DNA from 3 places in the Acidovorax sp. LjRoot129 genome. Region 2 is predicted to be linked to each of the others. Evidence: predicted binding sites of a transcription regulator. Region 2 holds the regulator's gene; each other region holds the start of a gene.

Region 1 (6,328 bases), 3.2 Mb from region 2:
TTCAAACCCCGGGGCGCCTCGGGCTCCTTCAGCGTGGCCAGCAGTTCGCCCAGCGCGCGCACGCCGGTGAGGTCGGCCACGCCCATGGCCCGGGCCACGCGCGCGGGGGTGCCGAACAAGTTGGTGAGCACCGGCAGCGTGTGGCCCGCGGGCTGCGTGAACAGCAGCGCGGGCCCGCCGGCGCGCAGCACGCGGTCGCTCAGCGCGGTCATCTCCAGGTGGGGCGAGACGGGTTCTTGCACGCGGCGCAGGTCACCCGTGGCTTCCAGCTGGGCCATGAAGTCGCGCAGGTCGCGGTAGGCCATGTCAATGCAATTTTTGAATCAAATTGGCCGCTAGCGCTTATTTCATAAGCACTATTAGCTATCAATCAAGGAGCATCAATGTCCAGCCCCTCCCAGCGCGGCGCGATCTGGTGCGCCACGCCGATGAGGTCAAGCACCCGCGCCACGCTGTAGTCGACCACGTCGCCCAGCGTCGTCGGGCGCAGGTAGAAGGCGGGCAGCGGCGGGCAAACGATGGCGCCCAACTCGGTCACCGTGACCATGTTGCGAAGGTGGACGAGGTGCAGCGGTGTTTCGCGCACCATCAGCACGAGCCGGCGGCGCTCCTTGAGCGCCACGTCGGCCGCCCGGGTGAGCAGGTTGTCGGCCAGGCCGTGTGCGACGGCGGCCAGGGTGCGCATGGAGCAGGGCGCGACCACCATCGCATGGCAGTCGAACGAGCCACTGGCAATCGCCGCGCCCACGTTGTGCAGATCGTGCACGCGGTGCGCCAGGGCCTCCACGGCGGGGCGGTCCATGTCGAGCTCGTGGCGCAGGTTGCGCCAGCCCGCGTCAGAGACCACGAGGTGCGTTTCGATGCCGCTCTGGCCCTGCAGCACCTGCAACATGCGCGCGCCGTAGACGGCGCCGCTGGCGCCCGAGATGCCAACGATGACGCGGCGCAGGTTTGCGGCATCAGCCATGCGAGGGCTCCGTGGCCTGGGGCTGCAGGGCCGGGCGCGCCAGTGGCTGCGTCCGCTGGTCGGCCTCCACCTGCGCCAGCACCCGCGCGGCCTGCACCGGATCGAAGTCTTCATGCGCACGTTTTTTGACGCCGTACTGCTGCAGCTGGTAGTGCCTGTCAGGCGCAATGCCGTGGCGCGCCAGTGTGCTTTTGACGCAGACCAGCGGGCAGCCATCGAGCGCAATGATGGGCCGGCCCGAGCGCGCGGTTTTCAGCAGGTGCGGCACGTCGCCGCCCACGCCTGCAATGCACGACATCTCGGCCACGCCGCGCCGGTCGAGCTGCAGCGCCACATGGTTGGCGAGCTGCGCAGCGCTGGAGCAGCCCGAGCAGGAATAGACGATGGGGTTGTCAGGAGGGGTGGCCATGGTGTTCACGCCCGTGGGGTGTGCGTTGGGGCGCCACTTCGCACCCCCTGCCGTTGCAGGCGGCGCAGCACCGCGCGCGGGGCCAGGTGCTGCGCCCACTGGCGCGGGTCCAGCACGGGCACCTCGATCGCGTCGAGCGCGTTCTTGACCACCAGGCCCAGTTCGGTGTCGCCCTCCATCGACAGGCGGCGGCTGAAGAACAGCGTGTCGGGGTCCTGTTTGCGCTGCGCGAGCAACAGGAAGTCGTGCGCCGTGGCGCTGAGCGTCAGGTCGGCCACCGCCGGCGCGGCCAGCGGTGCGTGGGGCGCAAAACGCTGGCCGTCCCACGCAAAGTCGAAGACCCAGCGCGCATCACGCACCTGCACCCGCATCTTCTTGTGCTGCAGCAGGCGCCCCACATCGGCAGGCAGGTGCCGCGCCAGCGCGAGGTTGAGCGCGGTCACCAGCAGGATTGAGCCGGGGTACGCGGGCAAACGCGAGAGCAGCGCCCCCAGCGCAGAGGGCAACACCCGCGAATCAGGCGATGGGGAACGGGAAGACGGGGTCATGGCAGCCTCTCAGGTGACGTCAAATTGCACAGCGAAACGCCGTGGACGCTGCTTCTCAGAGCAGCCGCAAGCGGTATCGCTAAGTGGTACAGCTGCACGCCAGAGCGCGGCCGGGCCGTGCCGCCGCTGGGGGAACGCCATCGGTGCGCGTTGCATCTCAACCGCCCTGCTCCAGGCCCGGGCGGCCCCGCCAATAGCCGTCGCAGGGGAGGTCCGGCATCAGCGGCTGCATGCGCTCCACAAAGTCGATGGCCGCTGGCGTGGTGGCGCCATCACGCCGGGCTTCGTCAAAGGCGGCAACCACTTCGGCCATGCCGTGCGCCTGCGGGCTCAGGCGGAGCACGTCTACCCCCGCAGCGCGCAGGGCGGACATTTCGTTGGCCAGGTTGTAGACGCGCGCCGATTGCGTCTGTGTGCCGTTGAGCACCAGGAAACCCTCGCCCTCGCGCGTGCGCAGCGGCAGGCCGTCTGGATGCTGCAGGCAGCTGAACTGGCAGTCGTCCTTGGGCAGGTTGCGGTGGCGCGCAGTGAAGCAGCGCGCCGAGTACGCCAGCGGCATGCGCCCGTAGGCAAACACCTCCGTCTCCAACCCCTCGAGCCGCTGCGCCAGCAGGGCGGAAAGCGCATCGTGCGACATCTCCAGCGGCATCACCCAGCGCGTAGCGCCCAACTGCGCCATCCACCGCAGCGAGTCCGCGTTGTACAGATTGAGGTGCGGCCCGGCCACAAAGGCCTTGGGCCCGCCGGGTGTGCGCAGCAGGCAATGCACCGCGCCCATGTCGTTGGCCTCGACCAGGAACTCGCCGTTGTCCGCGACCTTGTGCAACAGGCCCACTTCCGCCGTCGATTCGATGAGCACCTGCGTGGACAGCACGGCCTGTTTGCCCGCGTCCCGCAGCATGCGCGCCAGCGCCAGCCAGTCCGCCAGGCGCAGCTCATGCCGGCGCGAACAGACCGTTTCGCCCAGGTACACCACGTCAACGGGCGTGGCGGCCATGGCCTCGTAGAAGGCCAGCACGGTGTCGCGCGGCCAGTAGTACAGCAGCGGTCCCAGAGAAAGTTTCATGGTGCGGTTTCCGGGATTTCGTGGGGCATTTCGGATTCAAGGCGGCGCACCGACCTTCGATCTGGCGCGATCCAGGCCAAGGGACGCCGCGCAAGGGCCGCCAAGCCGCGTATGCGGCGCTTCGCTGGCGTGCGCTGGCGTCGTCCCCCTTCCCCTGGCGCGAAGCGCGTAGAGAGAAGGGGCTGAGGGCCGCGGCTCCAAGCCTGCCTGCGCAGGCTTGGACGTGCCGCAAGAGCCGCTGCCTCTGGCGGCGGTGCCGGGTCGCGCAGCGCCTCAGGGGGTGGTCGCCTGATCATTTCACTTCCAGGGGCGGTGATAGGCGCCCAGCGTGTGCTGCTGGCCTTCGGCCACCGCGTCCAGGCGCGCCATCCAGTGTGTCTTGGGCGCATAGCGGTGTGGGCTGGCCAGGCATTGGTCGATGGCCTCGCGCCAGACCTGGGTGACCTGGGCGACGTACGCCGGGCTGCGCTGGCGGCCTTCGATCTTGATGGCACGCACGCCCATCTTCACGAGCTGGGGCAGCAACTCCAGCGTGTTGAGGCTGGTGGGCTCTTCGATCGCGTAGTAGTTCTCGTCATCGCCCACGTCAAACCGGCCCTTGCAAAGCGTGGGGTAACCCGCGCTTTCGCCGGGCGCGTAGCGGTCGATGAGCACGCCGTTCAGCCGCGACTCGCGGCCCGCGGGCGTCTCGACCCAGCGCACGGCCTTCGGGGGCGAACACACGCCGTGGGTGTTGGGCGATTCGCCGGTGACATACGAAGACAGCGCGCAGCGGCCCTCGACCATCACACACAGGCTGCCAAAGCCAAACACCTCGATCTCGACCGGCGTGCGGTCAATGACCTGGCGCACCTGCTCCATCGACAGCACGCGCGGCAGCACGGCGCGCACGATGCCGAACTGCTCGCGGTAGAAGTTGATGGCCTCGTAGTGGGTGGCCGAGCCCTGCACCGACAGGTGCAGCCGCAGCCCCGGGTGGCGCCGCACCGCGTACTGCATGAGGCCCGGGTCGGCCAGGATGACCGCATCCAGCCCCAGGTCCACCGCCTGGTCGAGCGCGCTGCGCCACGGGCCGGGGTTGGCAGCCTGTGGGTAGGTGTTGAGTGCCATGAAGACCTTGCAGCCACGGTCATGCGCGTAGGCAATGCCGCTGGCCATCGCCGCCTCGTCGAAGTTGAGGCCCGCAAAATTGCGCGCGTTGGTGGCGTCGCGCAGGCCCAGGTAAACACAGCTGGCGCCATGGTCCACCGCGGCCTTGAGCGCGGGCAGGCTGCCAGCGGGGCAAACCAGTTCAAGGCATGGCGCGGCCGCGGGCGCCGCGGCCTCTGTGGGGTTCAGGGGTTCCATCACATCGGTTCAAAAAAAGCGCTGGCCCCGGTGGGCGCCCAAGCACTGCAGCACCATACCCACGCCACCGTGATCGCCGGCTGATCTTCATCAACCGAAGTGCACAATGCCGGCCACGCAGCAGGGCTTTGACCTAGGAACCTGCGCCCCACCACCGGCCTCCACCACCCCAACGCCCGCTTCACCGTGAACAAGAATTTGTGGCTGCTGGCCCTGTGCCAGGGCCTTTTCCTCACCAACAACGTCGTCTTCATTGCCATCAACGGCTTGGTGGGTTTGCAGCTCGCGCCCTTCGGCTGGATGGCCACGTTGCCGGTGATGGGCTATGTGGTGGGCGGCGCGCTGTCCACCCCGCTGGTGGCGCGCACCCAGAGGCGCTGGGGGCGGCAGGTGTCGTTCCAAATCGGGCTGGCGGTGGCCATCGTGTCGTGCGGCCTGTGTGCCTGGGCCGCATTCAGTGCCAGCTTCTGGCTGTTGTGCGCCGCCACGGTGGTTGCGGGCTACTACAGCGCCAACGGCGGGCTGTATCGATTCGCCGCGGCCGAGCTGACCACCAAGGACTACCGCGAGAAGGCCGTGTCGCTGGTGCTGGCGGGGGGCCTGCTGGGCGCGGTGGCGGGGCCGAACCTGGCGAGCGCCACGCGCATGTGGTTTCCCGTGCCTTTTGCGGGGGCGTATGTCGCGCTCATGGGCGTGGCATTGCTGTCCATGGTGTGCATGGCCGCCATCCGTTTCGAGGCGCAGTCCGTCGTACTCAACGCTGCTGGGCTGCCCAAGCAGGGCCGCTCGCTGGCCGAGCTGATGCGCCAGCCCGCGTTTGCCGTGGCCATCCTGGGTGCAGCGCTGGGCTATGGCGTGATGAACCTGCTGATGGCCGCCACGCCGCTGGCGATGCAGGTGTGCGGCTTCGATTTCGACGCCTCGGCACTGGTGCTGGAATGGCATGTGATCGGCATGTTCGCGCCGGGCTTTGTCACCGGGCACCTCATCAAGCGCTTTGGTGTGCTGCCGGTGATGGGCACAGGCGTGCTGCTGAACTTTGCGTGCGTGGCGGTGGCGCTGACGGGCATCGAGCTGCACCACTTCGGCGCCGCGCTGTTCTTGCTGGGCGTGGGCTGGAATTTTCTGTTTACCGGCGCGACCACGCTGTCGATGACGGCCTACCGGCCGGAGGAGAAGGACCGCGCCCAGGCGGCCATCAATTTCTGTGTCTTTGCCACGTTGGCGTTGAGCTCGTTCTCGTCCGGGGTACTGGTCACCACCCAGGGCTGGACGCTGCTCAATGCGGGATCGCTGGTGCCTATTGTGCTCACGGGCCTGGCGCTGCTGTGGCTGGCAGCGCAGCGGCGGCGCGCTGCCAGCCGGTAACCGCCCCTGCCGGCGGGTGCGCTGGGCAGGGCGCCGCTCGGGCGCCGGGGTGCCGGCGGCGGGGAGGCCGGGTACAGCGATCAGCAGGGCTTTTCGAAAGAGGAGCCAGTTGGCGGATGTCCTTGCTGGGTCAGGCATCGGTGGTCGGCGCGCCGGATTCCCGTACTGGCAGTTGACCATTGTTCACCGTGGGCGCCGGGCCAGCTGCGTACCATCCTGGGTTCCGGGGCCGCAACCGCAGCGTATCGGCCCCGCGCCGCCAGCGGCGTCTTGTTTCGTTTTCCCCTTGTTTCCGCAGGAGATCACCATGGGTTTGCTCGATTCCGTTCTCGGTGCCGTCATCAACAACGCCTCGCAAGGCGGCGCACACGCGTCTGGCCCGGGCGGTGCGGCCGGTGGCCTGGGTGGCCTGCTGAGCCTGGCTGCACAGAACCCGCAGCTCATCCAGGCGGTGATGTCATTGATCAGCAACGACGGCCCCGTGGGCGGATTGCCGGGGCTGATGGCCAAGTTCCAGCAGGCCGGGCTGGGCAATGTGATTGCCTCGTGGCTCGGCTCGGGACCCAACCAGGCGATCTCGGGTGAGCAGCTCTCCGAGGTGCTGGGCAGCGGCCCGCTGTCGC
Region 2 (6,328 bases):
CACATCAGCGCCATGATGACGGCGCGCCGCACCAGGTCGTCGCGCGTCAGCGCAAGTCCCCGCACCACGGGCAGGCGCCCTTGATTCAGGAGGTCATAGTATTCATCCAGTGTCTTCGCGTTCTGGCTGTACGTGGCCCCTACCCTTCCAATCGCGGAGACCCCCAGGCCGATCAGGTCGCAGTCTGGCTGGGTGCTGTAGCCCTGAAAGTTGCGGTGCAGCCGGCCCTGGCGCTTGGCCACCGCCAGCGCGTCATCGGGCAAGGCAAAGTGGTCCATCCCCACGTACACATAGCCTGCTGCCATGAAGGCCTCCAGCGAGCGCGACAGCATCGACACCTTGCCCGCGCCCGTGGGCAGCTCGGCCGGGACAATGCGGCGCTGTGGTTTGAATCTCTCGGGCAGATGGGCGTACGCATACAGCGCAATGCGGTCGGGCCGTAACTGTGTCACCTGGGCCAAGGTGCGGTCGAACGACTCAGGGGTCTGGCGCGGCAGTCCATAGATGAGATCGACATTGATCGACTCAAACCCGAGCGCGCGCGCAGACGCCACCAGCGCGAACACCTGCTCGGCGGGCTGGACGCGGTGCACGGCCTTTTGCACTTCCGGGTCGAAGTCCTGCACACCAAAACTCAAGCGGTTGAAGCCCAGCTCGGCCAGTACGGCCAGGCGATCGGCATCCACGGTGCGGGGGTCCACCTCGATGGAATACTCGCCCCCCGGGGCGAGCGTGAAACTGCGCTTGAGCATGGCCATCAGCTCGCGCAGGCCCTCATCCGACAGGAAGGTGGGCGTGCCCCCGCCAAGGTGAAGCTGACTGACGACCTGCCCCTTTCCGCAATGCGCGGTGTGCAGGTCGACCTCACGCTGGAGGTAGCGCAGATAGACCTCTGCGCGCTCGTGGTGTTTGGTGATGATTTTGTTGCAGGCGCAGTAGTAGCACAGCGACTCGCAAAACGGGATATGGACGTACAGCGACAGCGGCAACGCCTTGGCAGGAGAACCCATCTGGCGGTGTTGCAGCGCGAGGGCATAGTCCTCGTCGCCAAAAGCCTCGACGAATCGGTCAGCTGTCGGGTAGGAGGTGTAACGGGGCCCCGGCACGTCGAAACGGCTCAGGAGTTCAGGGGAAGCAGCGGTCATGGGCGAATATCCTTGCGGGCATGCTCACTGTGCCGTAGGCTACCCCTACCGTCCTTGATCTACATCAAGCGATGGCGCGGACCGAAGGGCGACAATTTGATTCACATCATTCGCCACTCCGCAATGCGGAGCCCTTTCGCTCCGACTGTCGGGCGCGAATGCTCGAAAACCTACCAGCTCACGCCCCATGACTCCCCTCACCATCAAAGTCGCCTGCTCCAATTGCAACCTTCGAGAACTGTGCATGCCGGTGGGGCTGAGCGACGACCAGCTTCAGCGCATCGACGATATCGTGGCCGTGCGCCGCAAGGTCAAACGCGGCGGCACGCTGTTCCGCAGTGGCGAGACATTCACCTCGCTCTACGCTATCCGCACCGGCTTTTTCAAGACCAGCGTGGCGACCGAAGACGGGCGTGACCAGGTCACCGGCTTTCAGATGGCCGGCGAGATCATCGGCCTTGACGGCATCGTGAATGACGTGCACACCTGCGATGCCATCGCACTCGAAGACGCTGAAGTCTGTGTCATGCCCTTTGACCGCATCGAAGAGCTGTCGCGCGAGGTCACGGCCCTGCAGCACCATGTGCACAAGATCATGAGCCGCGAGATCGTGCGGGAGCACGGCGTGATGCTGCTGCTGGGCAGCATGCGGGCCGAGGAGCGCCTCGCAGCGTTCCTGTTGAACCTGGTGCAGCGCCTCCACGCCCGCGGTTTTTCCCAGTCGGAGCTCGTGCTGCGCATGACACGCGAAGAGATCGGCAGCTACCTGGGCCTCAAGCTTGAAACGGTGAGCCGGGCGTTTTCCAAGTTTGCCGAAGACGGCATCGTAGAAGTCAAGCAGCGCCATGTGCGCATCCTGGAAACCGAGGCACTCAAGCGCATCGTCAACAGCCAGCCGGCCTGCCACTGAGCAGCGTTGCGGGCCAGGGCTTCAAGAGCAGGAATTCTTGCGGCAGTCCTGCGGCCGCGCATCCGGCGAAACCGGGCAGCGGTTGAGCTCGAACGGTGACATTGCCAGCAGCGTGGTGAGGGCGCTCGAAGCCATAGTGATGGCCCAGAAAGCGAAAAACGCCAGGGTATAGACACCCTGCCGCGACAAAGCCAGTGGTTGCCCAAACCAGTGCAGATCCTGCGGATCCACCATGGCAAACACCAGCATCTCAAGGACCCCCGCCGTCAAAAAAGCGGGCCAGGCAATCCACATCAAGCGTTGCGTCCACATCGGTCTTATCTCCTTGTCATCGGCGGTGTAGCAAGCTGGCTGCACCCAGCGTTCAGCCTGCTCTCCACCGGTTTTTATCGTGGCTGGTCCTGCACCGGGGTGGCTGCATGGTTGCGGCCCTTGATCGCTGGTGCCAGGCTTTTTTCGGGGTTGGCCAGCGTCTTGTTGATCTCGATGCCCTGGCGGTAATAGTCCTCGGCCACCACGGGGTCCGGCCGGGAGACGGCCAGCCACAGCGTTACAAAGCCAGCGACGATCACGATGGCGGGGCCGGCAATGACGAGCCAGACATGGCCGAACTTCCACCACGGGGCGGGAGCCCTACCTGTGGCAGGACTTGTGGCGCTTGCGGGCCCGATGGCGGGATTGGATGGCATATCAACACTCCTCAATATCTGTTCACTCGTAGGCACCAGGTGATGCTTGAGCCGGGTGCGCCTGCGGTGCGCGCTAGCGCGGCACCAGAAAAACCGACTTCTCCGTGACTTGGGCTGCCGCGCCCACAGCCTGCACGTCAAACTGCACAGGATGCGAGCCCGAAGCGGCCGAGCCGTACGGTATCTGCAGCCGCACTGCCACCCAACGGGACTCCGCGGCGCCGATCTCCACCTCGGCTTCCGAAGCCACCTCAATCCCCTGCAGCCCGCGCGCGGCGATGCGATAACGCTGCGGCCCTTCGGTGGCGTTCATGATCTGCAGGCGGTAGATGTTCTCCAGCTTTCCGCCAGCCACGATGCGCGAGAGCGCAGCACGGTCGCGCACCACATCCACCTTTAGTGGCGTGCGCGTGACCAGGCTGGCCAGCATCGCAACGCACAGGGCGACCAGCACCGCCGCATAGATCAGCACCCGCGGCCGCAGCACGCGTCTCAGCATCTGCGAAGGGCTCCAGCGCTTCTCTACCCCGTTCTGGGTGGAGAAGCGGATGAGCCCCCGCGGGTAATGCATCTTGTCCATCACGGTGTTGCACGCGTCCACGCACAACCCGCAGCCAATGCACTCGTACTGCAGCCCCTCGCGGATGTCGATGCCTACCGGGCACACCTGGACACACAGGGTGCAGTCGATGCAGTCGCCCAGTCCCTTGGCCTTGTGATCCACTGTTTTGCTGCGCGGTCCCCGCGGCTCGCCGCGCGCCACGTCGTAGCTCACCACCAGCGTGTCCTTGTCGAACATCGCGCTTTGAAAACGCGCATAAGGACACATGTACTTGCAGACCTGCTCGCGCATGTAGCCGGCGTTGCCATAGGTGGCGAACCCGTAGAACAACACCCAGAAGAGCGCCCAGCCGCTCTGCAACGCCAGCAGCTCGCTGCCCAGCTCGCGGATGGGCACGAAATAGCCCACGAAGGTGAACCCGGTCCACACCGCGACCGCAATCCACACCACCTGCTTGAAAAACTTCTTGCGTACTTTTTCAAAGGTCCAGCCACCGTGGTCCAGCCGCAGGCGGGCACTCCGGTCGCCTTCGATCTTGTGCTCGATCCACATGAACATTTCGGTGTAGACCGTCTGCGGGCATGCAAAACCGCACCACAGCCGCCCCGCCACCGCGGTGAACAAAAAGAGCGACAGCGCCGAGATGATGAGCAGGCCCGTGAGGTAAATGAAGTCCTGCGGGTACAGCACCAGGCCAAAGATGTAGAAGCGCCGCGCGCCCAGGTCAAAGAGCACCATCTGGCGCTGCCCCCATTGCAGCCAGGGCAAGCCATAAAAGACGAGTTGCGTGAGAAACACCATGGCCCAGCGCCAGCGCGCAAACACGCCGCTGATCGAGCGCGGGTAGATCTTCTTCTGCGCCTCGTACAGGGACACCATTTCGCCCTGTGAAGACACGTCGGCTGCCACCGCTGTGATGGGGATGACCTTGCGAGTGGACTCGCTGGGGGACGTCATGGTGTTGTTGTGCCTACAGGCTGCTAAACGCGGGATGGTGGGAAGTCAGGAGACGAAGCGGATGACGGAGCTCTTGGGGCAGGCCTTCGCACCGTCCGAAAGAGCGCAGTCCTTGCGCTAGCGTGCAGCCACCTGCTTGCCAGACAGGCCCCAAACGTAGGCCGACAGCACACCAACCTGCGCTTCCGTCAGCTTGTCTGCCTGCGCCGGCATCTGGTTGACCTTGCCCTGGTTGATCATGGTGGCGATGGCCGCTTCGCCCCAGCCGTGCAGCCAGATGTCGTCTGTGAGATTGGGGGCGCCCAGCGCCTGGTTGCCCTTGCCGTCCACACCATGGCAGGCCGCACACGCGCCGAACTTGGACTTGCCCAGCGAAGCGCGCAGCGAGTCGTGCGGGCTGCCCGACAGACTCAGCACGTAGTGCGACACATTGCGCACATCATCCGGCGTGCCCACAGCTGCAGCCATGGGGGGCATGTTGCCCACGCGGCCCTTCTCGATGGTTTCGCGGATCTTGTCGGGCGTACCACCGTGCAGCCAGTCGGCGTCTGCAAGGTTCGGAAAGCCCTTGCTGCCGCGCGCGTCCGAGCCGTGGCACTGCGCGCAGTTGTTCATGAACAGGCGCTCGCCGATGGCCTGCGCTTGCGGGTCCTTGGCCACGTCCTCGGGCTTCATCGAGGCAAAACGCGCGTACAGGGGTTCCAGCTCAGCCTTGGCCTTGGCCATCTCGGCCTCGTACTCGCCCTTTTGTGTCCAGTTCAGCTGGCCGTTGAAGCTGCCCAGGCCCGGGTAGGCTGCCAGGTACGCCAGGCCGAACACGATGGTGATGACAAACAGCCACACCCACCAGCGCGGGAGGGGGTTGTTCATCTCCACCAGGTCTTCGTCCCAGACGTGGCCGGTGGTGTTGTCGGCGGTGGCCGCCACCTTCTTGCGGCCGGCCATCCACAGCAAGATGCCGCAGGCGATGATGCCGACCAAAGTCAGCGTGGTCACAAAGACCGACCAGAAATTGCTGGTGAAGTCGCTCATGGGGTGTTCTCGTTCTGGTGAAGGTCAGTCTTGTTCAAAGGGCAGCTGCGCTGCCTCTTCAAACCGGGCCTGGTTGCGGCCGCGATAGGCCCAGACCCAGATGCCGATGAAGCAGGCCATCGAGGCCAGCGTGGCGACGATGCGCATGGTGGTGATGTCCATTGCGGATCTCCTCGGGTTTGTGTTGCTTACTTGAGCGCGCGGCCCATGACCTGCAGATAGGCCACCAGGGCGTCCATCTCGGTTTTTCCCTTGACCTCTTCAGCCGCGGCCTGGATCTGCTCGTCGGTATAGGGCACGCCCATCGTGCGCAGGGCCTTCATGCGCGGCGCCACGCTGGCCGGCTCGACCACGGTCTTTTCAAGCCAGGGGTAGGCAGGCATGTTCGACTCGGGCACCACGTCGCGCGGGTTGTTCAGGTGGATGCGGTGCCACTCGTCGCTGTACTTGCCGCCCACGCGGTGCAGGTCGGGGCCGGTGCGCTTGCTGCCCCACTGGAATGGGTGGTCGTACACGAACTCGCCTGCCACCGAGTAGTGGCCGTAGCGCAGCGTCTCGGCGCGAAACGGGCGGATCATCTGCGAGTGGCAGTTGTAGCAACCCTCCCGCAGGTAGATGTCGCGCCCGACCAGTTGCGTGGCGGTGTAGGGCTCCACACCCTTGACGGCCTCGGTGGTGGACTTCTGAAAGAACAAGGGCACGATCTCCACCAGGCCGCCAATGGCGATCACCAGCAGGATCAGCACGATCATCAAAAAGTTGTTGGTCTCGATCTTCTCGTGGGAGAAGCCAGTGGACGAAGGCGTGTTGTTGTTGGACATGATGGAATCCTTCGGCTCAGGCGTGGGCAACGTTCACGGCCGGAATGGCGACCTTGACCGAGCGGCCCGAGATGGCGGTGACCCACACGTTCCAGGCCATGATCAGCATGCCGGCCAGGTACAGCAGCCCCCCAGCGGCGCGGACCACGTAGAAGGGATAGGTCGCCTTCACGCTCTCGACAAAGGTGTAGGTGAGCGTGCCATCGGGGTTG
Region 3 (6,328 bases), 1.5 Mb from region 2:
ACCAGCAGCGCGATGGGAGCCAGCGTGTCGACGTCAGCGGACAGCCGCACAGGGGACAGCGTGGTGGTCATGCCGCGTCCATCTCCACGGCGGGCTCGGATGTGGCGGGTGCGTCTTTGGCGGGGGAAGAATTCTTTGAGGCGCCGTCGTTCGGATTGCGGGGCGCGGTCGATGCGTCGCCAGCCCCCTGGGGCATCGCTATGCACACGCGCGTGCCCTGCCCGGGGGCCGAATGCACCTCCAATGCGGCCCCGGCGCGCTGGGCGCGCTCGCGCATGATGCCCAGGCCGATGTGCAGCGAGTCCGGTGGCACGCCGGCCACATCAAAACCGATGCCGTTGTCCTGCACTTCAAAATGCCAGGGGTGGCGGTGTACCCGCAGGTCGACCCGCGTGGCCTTGGCGTGTTTGCGCACGTTTGACAGCGCCTCCTGCACCATGTGCAGCACCTGGATCTGAAGGTCAGACGGCAGCGGCAGCCCGTAGCCCACCATGTGCAGCGTGGTGGCCAGGCCGCTTTGGTGCTCAAACTTCGACAGCGTGGCGCGCAGCGCGGATTCAATGTCCTCGTCGCTGGTGCGCGTGCGAAAGTGCACCAGCAGCTCGCGCACATCGGAATAACACTCGCGCACGCCCACATCGAGCTCGCCCATGCTGCGGTCGCGCTTGGCCTCGTCGCCACGGTTGACGGCATCGCGCAGCAGCTGCGTCTGGATCTTCAGGAAGGCCAGCGACTGGGCGATGGAGTCGTGCAGCTCGCGTGCCAACATGCCGCGCTCTTCGGCCACGGCAGCTTCACGCTCCAGAGCGTGGGCGCGCAGGCCTTCCATGGCACTGGCCAGGTGGCGCGTCATGGCTTCGAGCAGCTCGCGCAGTTCGTCGGTCAGCTCAACCGGCGAACGGAAGAACAGGTCGACTTCGCCCAGCACGCGCAGCTGCATCTGCACCGGGATCGTCACCATGGTCTCGAACCCGGCCTCGCGGCAATGGGGCAAGGCGACCTCGGTGTCCGGCGTGATCGGAATCACCCGCGTGCGCGCCACTGCCTGAGGCTGCCCGCACAGGCAGCTGCCGGTGGGCAGGCATTGCTCGCCTTCGGACATCGTGCGGGGCAGGCCGTCGGCCGCGAGCAGCACGTAGCGCTCGTTGGCTTCGTTGGACCAGCGCACGGCCGCGGCGTCCGCGCCCGCCACACGGCGGATCTGCTGCACGAAGCCCTGGGCCAGCAGCTCCAGGCTGCTGGCGGTCGCGGCCAGCTCACTCACCTCGTACAGCGCAGCCAGGCGCTGGCTTTTTACCGCGATGCTGGCGGTCTTTTCGTGCACCTTGTGCTCCAGGTCATCGTGCGACGCCTGCAGTGCCCGCGCCATGAGGTTGAAGCCCGCCGACAGCTGGCCGAATTCGTCGTCGGTGTCCACCGGCAGCCGCGTGCCCAGCTCCCCCTGGCGCAGGCGCGCCTGTGCCAGCTGCAGCCGCGCCACCGGGTTGATCACGAGCAGGTAGCTCACTGCCATGAAGGTGACCGCAGCCACAACGGCCAGCGCCATCATGAAAAGCTGAAACACGTGCAGCGCGGCCGTCCAGCCGGCGATCTGCAGTTCGATGGCATCCACGAAGGCGTCCACCTGCCGCACAAACGCATCGGCCTGCGCCAGGGTCTGCGCCCGCTCTGGCGGCTGCGCGCCTGTCCAGCCCGTGCGCGCCGCGGCCCACTGCGCGCGAACTGCGTCGAACCGCGCGCGCGTGTCCTTGCTCCACGGCACAAACAGCGGGCGCGACGGGTCGCCCGTGCGCAGCAAATGGAGGCTTGCGTCAAAGGCCCGCACGCGCTCCAGCATCGCCCCTGCAGGTTCGGTCTGCGACACCAGCACCATGCGCAGCATGTTCATGCGCAGCCGCCCGGCCTCGTTGACGGCGGCCGCGCCGCCCTCAAGCTTCCAGGTCACCCACAGTGTGAGGCTGATGGACACCAGCGCCACCAGCAGGAACCCCGCACCCAGGGCCAGGAGCTTGGTCGTCAACGTGGGCTGGGTGCGCATCGGACCAGTTTAGGCCTCGGGTCGCTGCACTCCCTTGACCTGCATCAAGGCGTGGTTATCCCCTTGGGCTGCCGGTGGCCCCGCCGCGCCAGCGGGCCGGAGGCCGCGTAGCATCCCGGCCATGCACCCAACGCTCCGCATTACCGCCAGGTCTTCCGGCGACGACACCCCAGCGCACCGCCCCCCATACCCCTGCCCCACACACCGCCGATGGGGGGCCTGCGCGGCGCTGGCCGCTCTGGTCATGCTCACCGCCTGCGCTGGCGCTGGCCCCAAGGCTGCGGTGCCCTCCGACGCCTGGCCCGCGCGCCTGGCGGCCCTGTTGCCCACCGATGTGCTGCTGCTGGGCGAACAGCACGACGCACCCGAGCACCAGCGCCTGCAGCGCGACACCGTGTTGTGGCTCGCCGCACGGGGCCAGCTGGCCGCCGTGGTGATGGAAATGGCCGAGCAAGGGCACGGCACCGCCGGCCTGCCGCGCGACGCCACTGAAACCCAGGCGCAGGCAGCCCTGCAGTTGAAAGACGCGGCCTGGCCCTGGAAGGCCTACGGCCCGGTGGTCATGGCCGCGGTAGCTGCCGGCGTGCCCGTGCTGGGCGGCAACCTGCCCCGCGCCGACATGCGTGCCGCGATGGCCGACACCCGATGGGACCAGCACCTGCCCGCGCCCGCGCTGGAGCGGCAATACCAAGCGCTGCGCGACGGCCACTGCGGCCTGCTGCCTGAATCGCAGATCGCGCCCATGGCCCGCATCCAGATCGCGCGCGACGCCAGCCTGGCCCGCACCGCCCAGGCGGCGCGCAAGAGCGGCCAGACCGTGCTGCTGATCGCCGGCGGCGGCCACGTGCAGCGCAGCGTGGGTGTGCCGACGCACTGGCCGGCCGATTTCAATTCAAAAGTGGCCCTGGCGCAGGCGGGACATGCGCCATTAGCTATCAATACCGAAGCAGATGCCGTGATTGCCACCCCCGCCCTGCCCGCCAAGGACCACTGCGCGGAACTGCGCCAGCAGTGGGGCCAGGGGATGCGTTCGGGCGGTTAGGCGCCTGCGCGTCAGAAGAAGCATGGGTTGCGCAGGCAGCCTAGGAATGCCTCAGAGCATGTCGGCCTGATCCGGAAAGGCGGTTCACACCGCCAAGGCCAGCCCGCAGATCGGCATCCGCCAGCACCAATCCACCATCGACCACCCCGTTCCACAGCCCCCTGCGAGGCTTTGCACCACAGGCCGCTTGGCAAACCAGGGATCTCCCTGCTCGGCTGCCGCGCGGGCCATGCTGCGACAATCGCGCAGCTATGACGACCACCAACGCCTACATCCTTACCCTGTCCTGCCCCGACCGCCTGGGGCTGGTGCATGCCGTGTCCGGGTTTCTGCTGGAGCACGGCGGCAACATCGAAGAAGCCGCGCAGTACAACGACCACGACACCGGCCTGTTCTTCATGCGCGTGCAGTTCGCCTGCGACCAGCATGACCACGCCACCCTCAAGACCCGCCTGGCCAGCTTTGCAGAGCCCTACGCCATGCGCTGGAGGCTGCACGCCACGGCGGCGCCGATGAAGACGGTGCTCCTGGTCAGCAAGGAAGGCCATTGCCTGAACGACCTGCTGTTCCGCTGGAAGAGCGGCCTGCTGCCCATCGACATCCGCGCGATCGTCAGCAACCACCGCGACTTCTATCAGCTGGCAGCCAGCTACAACGTGCCGTTCCACCACATCCCGGTCACCGCTGCCACCAAGCCACAGGCCGAGGCCAAGCAGTTCGAGATCATCGAGGCCGAAGGGGCCGAACTGGTGGTGCTGGCGCGCTACATGCAGGTGCTTTCGCAGGACCTGTGCCAAAAGCTGGCGGGCCGCGCAATCAACATCCACCACAGCTTTTTGCCCAGCTTCAAGGGCGCCAAGCCGTACTACCAGGCGCACGACCGCGGCGTGAAGCTCATCGGCGCCACGGCCCACTACGTGACGGCCGACCTGGACGAAGGCCCGATCATCGAACAGGACGTGGCCCGCGCGGACCACACCGACACGGTGGAAGACCTGACCGCCCGCGGCCGCGACACCGAAAGCCTGGTGCTGGCCCGCGCCGTGAAGTGGCACAGCGAGCACCGTGTGATCCTGAACGGGCACAAGACGGTCGTCTTCCGGTAGCCGTTCGTTCCGTCCGCAGATGGCCACCGCAGCCCCTTCGTCCTTCCTCAGCAGCGCAGCGCGGCGCATCCCGCCCATCCAGTGCCTGCTGACGTTCGAAGCCCTCGCCCGGCTGCGCAGCGTGACGCAGACCGCCGAGGAGCTGTGCGTCACGCCCAGCGCCGTGAGCCACCGCGTCAAGCAGCTCGAGCAGATCCTGGGCGTGCGGCTGTTTGGCCGGGCGGATTTTTCGCTGACCACCGAAGGCAGCGCGTACCTGGCCCATGTGCGCGAGGGCCTGGGTGCCCTGCAGCGGTTTCCGGGTGCGGCATCAGCGCCGGGGCGGCGTCGGCTCAAGCTGGCCGTGACGCCCACGTTTGCGCGCACCATCCTGATCCCGCGCCTGCGGCAGTTCACCGAGGCGTATCCGGAGATCGATCTGGCGCTGCAGGTGTCCATCCCGCTCCTGGACGTGGTGGCCGAGGACGCCGACCTGATGGTGCGTTTTGGCCCCGGCCACTATGCCGACGTGGAGCATGTGGAGCTGGCGCGCGATGTGGTCACGCCCCTGGCCTCGCCCGCCTTTGTGCGCGAGCACGGCCCGTTCGACCGACCGGAAGACCTGGAGGGCGTGGCGCTGCTGCGCAGCCCGCTGGAACCCTGGCGCACCTGGTTTGCCGCCACGGCCCTGGACTGGGCCGAGCCCAACGAGGGCTCGCAGTTCAACGACATCGGCCTGATGTGCGACGCCGCCGCGGCCGGCATGGGTGTGGCGCTGGTGCGCCTGAAGCTGGGTGCGCCCTGGCTGGAGAACGGCACGCTGGTGCGGCTGTTCGACACCGACACGACCAGCCCGCACGCCCATTACCTGTGCTGGCGCACCGGCACCATGGACCGCTGGGAGTGCGCGGCGTTTGCCGAGTGGCTGCGCAAGACCATGGTGTAGGCCTCGAACATTGACGTTTTTGGCCCCTAGCGCTGGTGCATCAAGCGCTAATAGCTATATTTTTAATAGCGACTCGGCGAGAGCCCGCCTCGGCCGCGACCCAGCCCTTTCGATTCACACCGCAAGCCGCAGCCACCAGGCAGCGCCGCTCCTCACCTGAAACCCCGCCATGGCCGTGCCGCAAGACGCTCACTTCAAAAAGAGATACCCCACGCTGGAGCAGAACGCGGTGCTCAACGCCACGGCCAGCGCGGTGCTGGTCAACGCACTGGCCGGCACGGGCAAGACAACCACCCTGGCCATCAAGGCGGCGGATCTGATCCGCACCAAGGGCGCGAGCCGCATCCTGATGCTGGCGTATTCGGATGCGGGGCTGGCGGCCATCGCGCAGCGGCTTGAAAAGCTCGTCCCCACCATTCCCCGCCAGGTGCAGATCATGACCGTGGAGCAGCTGTGCGCCACCGTGCTCAAGGAACAGGGCGACCCCCTGGTGCGCGTGACCGAACCCCTGCACAAGAGCCTGCTGGTGCGCCAGGCCCACGCCGCGCTGCTGCAGGACGACACGCTGGACGGCGACCTGGACAGCGCGCCCCAATTCGGCGACTTCCGCTCGCGCGATCTGGACGTGCAGGCCTTCATCGACTTTGAAGCCCAGGCCAAGCAGCGGCTGCTGCTGCGCGCCATCGCCCAGTCGGAGCTGGGCGCCCGGCCCTACTGCCGTGAGCACCAGCTCGACTACGGGCTCTACCAGCTCTTGGTGAAGTACGAGCGCCTGCGCAGGGGGCTGAACAACGAGCCGCAGTTTTACGCCCCCGGCGACTGCACGTATGAAATCGCCACGCAGCTCGGGGAGCTGGATTTTGGCGAGGCCTTTGCGCCGCTACAGGGGCGCTTTGATGCGGTGTTGTTCGACGAACTGCAGGACCTGGACGAGGCCGCCATGCGGGTGCTGCGGACGCTGGTGCAGGGCGGCAATGGCCTGTTTGTCGGCGCGGGAGACTTCAACCAGCACATCCTGCCCGGCGCGTTCTCCGTCTTTGGCGACAGCCTGGCCCGTATCCGGCAAGAGTTTCCTGCAGACACGCAGGTCGTCGCCCTCAACACCACCTACCGTTTCGGCAACGCCATCTGCCAGGGGCTCAACCCCTTGTTCGGCGTGGAGTTTTCTGCGCACTACCCCACCAAGCCTTCCACCTTCGAGCAGCGCAGCTACACCG

The links. The regulator FNR, encoded in region 2, switches genes on or off when oxygen is low (the NO sensors DNR and NnrR bind a similar motif). The targets are predictions, from matches to a motif close to TTGATNNNNATCAA.
Region 1: the regulator FNR is predicted to act here: its motif matches at 4,418-4,431, upstream of ubiU (ubiquinone anaerobic biosynthesis protein UbiU).
Region 3: the regulator FNR is predicted to act here: its motif matches at 2,073-2,086, upstream of ACSQ3Q_RS02470 (type IV pili methyl-accepting chemotaxis transducer N-terminal domain-containing protein).

The regions. Positions count from the first base shown of each region.
Region 1 covers NZ_CAXUSE020000001.1:5,153,457-5,159,784, reverse strand. The annotation lists gene ubiD (4-hydroxy-3-polyprenylbenzoate decarboxylase) at 1-305, opposite strand, end outside; gene ACSQ3Q_RS23675 (UbiX family flavin prenyltransferase) at 371-967, opposite strand; gene ACSQ3Q_RS23670 (putative zinc-binding protein) at 960-1,376, opposite strand; gene ubiT (ubiquinone anaerobic biosynthesis accessory factor UbiT) at 1,382-1,924, opposite strand; gene ACSQ3Q_RS23660 (U32 family peptidase) at 2,082-2,990, opposite strand; gene ubiU (ubiquinone anaerobic biosynthesis protein UbiU) at 3,288-4,337, opposite strand; gene ACSQ3Q_RS23650 (MFS transporter) at 4,524-5,705, shown strand; gene ACSQ3Q_RS23645 (YidB family protein) at 5,620-6,328, shown strand, end outside.
Region 2 covers NZ_CAXUSE020000001.1:1,963,161-1,969,488, reverse strand. The annotation lists gene hemN (oxygen-independent coproporphyrinogen III oxidase) at 1-1,145, opposite strand, end outside; gene fnr (fumarate/nitrate reduction transcriptional regulator Fnr) at 1,333-2,055, shown strand; gene ACSQ3Q_RS09015 (hypothetical protein) at 2,077-2,367, opposite strand; gene ACSQ3Q_RS09010 (FixH family protein) at 2,442-2,744, opposite strand; gene ccoG (cytochrome c oxidase accessory protein CcoG) at 2,818-4,263, opposite strand; gene ccoP (cytochrome-c oxidase, cbb3-type subunit III) at 4,381-5,295, opposite strand; gene ACSQ3Q_RS08995 (cbb3-type cytochrome oxidase subunit 3) at 5,320-5,457, opposite strand; gene ccoO (cytochrome-c oxidase, cbb3-type subunit II) at 5,484-6,116, opposite strand; gene ccoN (cytochrome-c oxidase, cbb3-type subunit I) at 6,133-6,328, opposite strand, start outside.
Region 3 covers NZ_CAXUSE020000001.1:510,995-517,322, reverse strand. The annotation lists gene ACSQ3Q_RS02475 (response regulator) at 1-71, opposite strand, end outside; gene ACSQ3Q_RS02470 (type IV pili methyl-accepting chemotaxis transducer N-terminal domain-containing protein) at 68-2,038, opposite strand; gene ACSQ3Q_RS02465 (ChaN family lipoprotein) at 2,283-3,080, shown strand; gene purU (formyltetrahydrofolate deformylase) at 3,332-4,186, shown strand; gene ACSQ3Q_RS02455 (LysR substrate-binding domain-containing protein) at 4,206-5,111, shown strand; gene ACSQ3Q_RS02450 (UvrD-helicase domain-containing protein) at 5,281-6,328, shown strand, end outside.